Regions from separate parts of the Bacillus sp. z33 genome, predicted to be linked through region 2. Evidence: riboswitches for the same ligand, from Rfam matches in the RefSeq annotation. Region 2 holds a riboswitch; the other holds the start of a gene.
What was found. Region 2 has a riboswitch for lysine ahead of AC4G3L_RS09340 (amino acid permease). Riboswitches for the same ligand answer to the same signal wherever they lie in the genome.
Positions count from the first base shown of each region.

Region 1: another riboswitch for lysine. It lies ahead of AC4G3L_RS07225 (Na+/H+ antiporter NhaC family protein); the one in region 2 lies ahead of AC4G3L_RS09340 (amino acid permease).

Region 1 is NZ_JBZFQN010000002.1:40,073-43,508, forward strand. Features, by position in the region: gene AC4G3L_RS07215 (ABC transporter ATP-binding protein) at 1-315, shown strand, start outside; gene AC4G3L_RS07220 (ABC transporter ATP-binding protein) at 315-1,022, shown strand; lysine riboswitch at 1,502-1,682, shown strand; gene AC4G3L_RS07225 (Na+/H+ antiporter NhaC family protein) at 1,827-3,410, shown strand.
Region 2 is NZ_JBZFQN010000002.1:464,944-468,379, forward strand. Features, by position in the region: gene AC4G3L_RS09330 (TlpA family protein disulfide reductase) at 1-26, opposite strand, end outside; gene gntK (gluconokinase) at 200-1,738, shown strand; lysine riboswitch at 1,839-2,043, shown strand; gene AC4G3L_RS09340 (amino acid permease) at 2,134-3,436, shown strand, end outside.

The sequences.
Region 1 (3,436 bases), 420 kb from region 2:
CTCCCATATGGAATGCAGCGCAGGCTTGAAATAGCAAGAGCTTTAGCGACGAATCCGCGGTTACTCTTACTGGATGAACCGGCAGCAGGAATGAATCCTAAAGAAACTGACCAGCTGATGGACTTAATCAGCTTAATACGTGAAAAATTTGATTTAACAGTACTTTTGATTGAGCATGATATGCAACTTGTGATGGGTGTGTGTGAACGTATTTATGTACTTGATCACGGACAATTAATCGCCCACGGAACACCGGATGAAGTGCGCAATAATCCTAAGGTTATAGAGGCATATCTAGGTGAGGAGGTATCCTGATGCTGAAGGTCGAAGATATTAATGTTTACTATGGCAATATTCAGGCATTAAGAGGAATATCTTTTCATATTGAGGAAGGGGAAATTGTCACATTAATCGGTGCTAATGGAGCTGGCAAAAGTACATTGCTCAAAACTGTTTCAGGTTTACTTAAACCGAAACAAGGTCAAATCATATATCAGGATAAATCAATTGCTGGAAAAGCAGCACAAGAGATTGTAAAGCAGGGAATCTCACATGTACCAGAAGGACGCCGAGTTTTTGCCAATATGACAGTGGATGAAAATTTACAGCTCGGTGCTTACTTACGTAAGGATCGAGTTGGGATTAAGGAGGATCTGGAGAAGGTATTTGAGCTTTTTCCCAGGTTGAATGAACGGCTGAAACAGCCTGCAGGAACACTGTCTGGTGGAGAACAGCAAATGCTTGCGATGGGAAGGGCATTAATGGCAAAACCGAAATTACTTTTACTCGATGAGCCATCTATGGGACTTGCACCACTCCTTGTTAAAACGATTTTTCGTATAATCGAAGAAATTAATGCCTCGGGGACAACTATCCTACTTGTTGAACAAAATGCTAATTTAGCTTTATCGATTGCTAATCGTGCTTATGTGGTAGAGACCGGTAGAATTGTTCTCTCAGGATCTGCAGATGAGTTGACCTCAAGTGAAAAGGTTAAAATGGCTTATCTTGGCGGGCATTAAAGGATAAAAATCACTCCTCTGTAACTTCTGCTGAGGAGTGATTTTATGTAGGCCATAGTTCATATTAATGGTACATGGCTTGATATAAATTCAATATGCATTTTAATTAATAAGATAACTGGTAAAACCTTTGCTCAATCTTCCAGATTCACTTTTTTAAGTAGAGTATTATAAAAATAATACGTGGAATTAACGGGAACATTAACCTATACTGCTTATTCTAGAATCTCTTTCTCTTCCTCGATTGCTGAGATTCTATCTAGAGTATTTACGATAAGAATCGAAAAAGCTTATCGGTTTCTTAACAATAATTTTATTACTACAAGCTATTATATATAATCTGGGAATGTGTAAAATTTGAAAGACCTAATCTATATAATTAATCAAATAGCTGAAAAAACCACATCTATTCCCCGTTGTGAATAATATTGGTATCTGTTATATTAAAATAATAGTAACAGAATAGTACCTTATCATTTCGATGGGGTAGAGGTGCAGGTTTCAAGAGTAAGCTATGTGAGGATGACAACAGAGATCATAGCCCAAAGGGGAGACTGCCGAAGCAAGTTGATTAGTCAAAAATGAACTTGCTGGGGTTGTTTTGAATAAAAGCAACACTGTCATTGTAAGAGGTTCTTATAATGAGGAGCTACAAGTCGTGATGGAGAAAGATAAGCTGATACAGGGTTGCATTAGATATTTCTCTATTGCAGCCCTTCTTTATTCTCTTTTATGCTGGAAGAAAAGAGAGCAAAGGTACAGCCCACACGGTGAGTTCCCCTTAATTATGTGGAGGAGGAAAAAATGGAAACGACAGTTTATACAATCATTCCCCCATTATTGGCCATTTTGATGGTGGCCTTAACAAGAAAAGTTTTGCTATCCCTCGGAATGGGAATTGTGGCATCGGCTTTCATGCTTGCTGATTTTAAAATGGGAGAAACATTTATTCTTATATGTGATGCCGTAAAAGGAATCTTTATTTCAGATGGGTCACTTAATGTATCCAATATATATATTATTTTATTCTTACTCATCCTTGGTATTATTACTGCGTTTATTTCAATCTCAGGTGGGAGCCGCGCTTTTGGTGAATGGGCGATGAGACATGTAAAAACAAGAGTTGGTGCCCAATTAGTAGCGGCCTTGCTTGGAATACTCATTTTTATTGACGATTATTTTAATGCCTTGGCAGTTGGCCAAGTAGCACGTCCAATAACGGACAGACATAAGATACCGAGAGCAAAACTTGCCTATCTCATTGATTCCACCTCGGCACCAGTCTGTGTAATTATGCCGGTTTCGAGCTGGGGAGCTTATATTATTGCGTTGATTGGGGGTATTTTCGTAACTCATCAAGTGACAGAATACAGTTCCTTATCAGCATTTATTCAAATGATTCCAATGAACTTTTATGCGACTACAGCATTGGTTATGGTTTTTATTGTTATCTACCGAAATTGGAATGTCGGCCCAATGAAATTACACGAGGAAAGAGCAGAAGCGGAAGGCATTCTTTATAACCCAGCCAAGACAGTGCCGGGAGAATTAAAAGAAGATTTACCGAGAAGTACGACAGGTAGAGTCGGAGATTTAGTGATTCCCATTGTGACTCTTATTATTGGTACAGTAGCTGCCATGTTATGGACAGGTTATCAGGAAGTTGCCGGCCATGCGACTCTTTTGACTATTTTTGAAAATACTAATGTCACTAAATCATTAGTGTTGGGTGGTACAATCGGTATAATCGTAACCATTCTTATGTTTTTACGACAAGTCTTTATACTGCGTGGAGTCTCTATAAAAGTGTTTACCAAGGGACTTAAGCATGGAATTGGCGCTATGCTGCCAGCGGTATATATTTTATTATTTGCCTGGACCATCGTTGACTTGATAGGTAGGCTTGGAACAGGCCAGTATTTAGCAGGATTAGTACACTCCTTAAATTTAAATGTATCTTTCCTTCCGTTGTTATTATTTTTACTAGCCGGATTGATGACATTTGCAACGGGTACTTCATGGGGGTCGTTTGGGATTCTGCTTCCAATAGCCGGAGAAATTGCGGCAGCGACAGATATTACGATGATTTTACCCGCTATGGCAGCTGTGTTGGCCGGTGCTGTATTTGGTGACCATTGCTCTCCTATATCAGATACAACAATACTTTCTTCTACAGGTGCCTGTGCGCATCATATCGATCATGTGATGACGCAACTCCCATATGCTTTAATTAGTGCAGGTATTGCCATGACAGGGTATATTGTTCTTGGATTTACAGGAAGTACACCATTTGCACTGATGATCGTTATCGTATTGCTTGCTTCATTTGCTTGGATGACTAAGCCACGAAAACAAGAACAAATGGAAAACAGTATAATGAATACTTAAAATAGGATAGCCGGGAAACCGGCTAT
Region 2 (3,436 bases):
AGGAAAACTAGTTGGTTTTTTTTCAATGTAAGCGTCACCTACCCCTTATGGTTTATATGTTCGTTTTAGTTAGTAGAAAGTATTTACTAGTCATGAAAAAAATAATCATTAATATCAAAACGTGTTACATTGTTTATAAAAATATGATTAAAGGTAAGAATCTAGTATTGAGTTTTTAGGGAAATGAGGGAAGATAGATATGTTTTATATAGGTGTGGACATTGGCACTACCAGTACAAAGGCCGTTTTATTTTCGGATAATTCAACTGTGATTAGTACCCATCATAAAGAGTACCCATTAAACAGTCCTACTCCTCTTATCGCTGAGCAGAATCCGGATGAGATTTTTCATGCTGTTCTGGAAGTCATTAAAGGAGTAATGGACGAAAGTAAGATAAGTCCTGACCAGCTATCATTAGTATCTTTTAGTTCGGCTATGCATAGCGTGATTGCCGTTGATCGAAATGGACTCCCATTAACGGAATGTATTACATGGGCTGACAGCCGTTCGAAAAAGTGGTCGGACTATATAAAAAATGAAGAGAATGGACTAGAGATTTATTATAGGACAGGAACACCGATTCATCCGATGTCCCCACTGAGCAAAATTACGTGGCTGACAAACGATTATCCTGAATTAAAGAATCGGACCTATAAATTCATTTCAATTAAGGAATATGTCTTTTATAAGCTATTTAAACAATTTTTAATAGACTATTCGCTTGCCTCTGCAACAGGCATGTTCCATCTTGAGAATTTGGAATGGGATATGGAAGCTCTTTCGATTGCCGGTATTACAACTGACCATTTATCTAAGCCTGTCCCAACTACTTATTATCTATCAGGTATGGATACTGGTTATGCCTCGGAAATGGGTGTATTGCCGGATACCCCTTTTGTGATTGGTGCCAGTGACGGCGTCTTATCCAACTTGGGCGTAAATGCAATGGATCCGGGCATCGTGGCAGTTACCATTGGAACCAGTGGAGCCATTCGTACGGTGACTGATAAACCAATTACGGATGAAAAGGGCAGAACTTTTTGCTATGCTTTGACAGATAAGCATTGGGTGGTTGGCGGACCAGTAAATAATGGAGGCATGACATTCAGATGGTTGAGGGACGAACTCGCTTCCGCTGAAGTGGAAACAGCTAAACGTCTTGGAATAGACCCATATGATGTACTTACTAAGATTGCATCGGAAGTGGCGCCAGGAGCAGACGGGTTATTGTTTCATCCATATTTAGCAGGAGAGAGAGCGCCTTTATGGAATCCTGATGCCAGGGGATCGTTCTTTGGCCTGGGGCTTCATCATAAAAAGGAACATATGATTAGAGCAGTTCTTGAGGGAGTCATTTATAATCTCTACACTGTATTATTGGCTTTAGAGGAATTAATAGGAGTACCGAAAAAAATCAGAGCAACTGGAGGATTTGCCCGTTCAGCTTTGTGGAGACAAATGCTGGCGGATATTTTTAATCAGGAAGTGGATGTACCTGAAAGCATTGAAAGTTCATGCTTAGGGGCTGTTGTACTCGGAAGGTATGCACTCGGTGAAATTGATGATTTATCCATTGTATCTGAATATGTAGGAACTACATATGTTCACAGCCCAATCCAATCAAATGTAGAAAGATATGAGGAGTTAATCCCTATCTACATCAGCATATATCGAAAACTGGAGGAAGAATACAAAAGCATCGCAGAATATCAGAATAAATGGATTGAGCAGAAATAATGCGCTAAAGTATATCCGTGTCGATTTTTGTTGACAACATTCTAATTTTCCCTGTATCCTTTAAACAGGAATAAATTTAATATAAATCCTCATCAGACCAAGATGAGGTAGAGGTCGCGGATTTTATTAGTAAACCAAAAAGAGAGCCGGAAAGCTTGTTGACTATGGTTGAAAGGGAAATTTGCCGAAGCGTTCTTTTTTTTCCGAAAAGAGCAGCTGGGACTGTATCCGAACAGGTGCAGGACTGTCATGGGAATATAGACATACCGCTCTGGGTATGAATACCATGGAGAACTATCCGTTTATTGTCTGGTGTGGCTATACATAAATGTTGCACACCTTCATGATAAGGTGTGTTTTTTATTTTGTTTACTTACACGGAAAGAGACACGGAAATGGATAATTCAAAGAGAGAGTATTATGACAGCTTTGGAAGGGGAATTATCGTGGACAACAAGAAGGAACTAGGTTTATGGGTTTTAACGGCATTTGTAGTTGGCAATATGGTGGGATCCGGTATCTTTATGCTGCCGAGAACATTAGCAGAAGTAGCGAGTCCTGCCGGAGTAATCATGGCATGGGGATTAACAGGTTTAGGTGTACTGACGATTGCCTTAGTATTTGGTAATCTGGCTATACGGAAACCACATTTAACAGGTGGTCCGCAAATCTATGCAAAGGAATTGTTTAAGGAAGATTCATTAGCTTCAAGATTATCAGGCTTTATGTCAACATGGGGTTATTGGATTGGTAATTTTGCTGGTAATATTGCGATTATTACTACGTTTGCTGGCTATTTATCCACCTTTTTCCCAAGCCTGACAAGTACAGCTGAACTGTTTACAATAGGGAGTTTTACTCTGAAAGTTGGTAATGCTCTAACATTCCTGGTATGTACCCTCATGCTTTGGGGCGTTCACTTCTTTATCATGCAGGGCATGGAGAGTGCAGGTAAGCTAAACTTTGTTGCGACTGCTGCCAAAGTGGTGGGCTTTGGATTATTCATTATCATTGGGCTGTTCGCATTTGAGCAGTCTAATATTCTACCTTTTGCAGAAACTCGTGTGATAGATGGGGAAAGTAGAGGGTTGCTTAGTCAGGTAAATTTTGCGGCTGTTTCTACTTTATGGGCATTTGTCGGTGTAGAATCCGCAGTTGTATTCGCATCAAGGGCTAAGAAAAAAGCGGATGTAAAGAGAGCGACTATATTAGGTCTATTGATTGCGTTGGCCATTTACATGGGAATTAGTACGCTTGTTATGGGATTATTAACACAGGATGCGCTTCTTCAGTCTGAAAAACCTTTAATTGATGCTATCGAAACGGTATTGGGGCCGATTGGCGGAAAAGCTTTAGCTGTGATTGGGCTAATCAGTTTATTTGGTTCAACGATCGGTTGGATATTATTAAGTGCTGAAATACCGTATCAGGCAGCCAAACAAGGATTATTTATACCAAAATTCATGCAGATTAATAAGCATAATATCCCTGTTTTTTCTATGGTAGTTTCTAATGGATTAGGTCAATTATTTATCTTTTCAACCATTTCAAATTCAATTGCCCATGCATTTGACTTCATTATTTATATAGCGACGCTTTCTTATTTAGTCCCTTATTTAATCTCTTCCTCATTCCAGTTAAAATTAGTTTGGACAGGTGAGACGTATAAATCAGGAGAAATGCGATCCCGAATTTTTG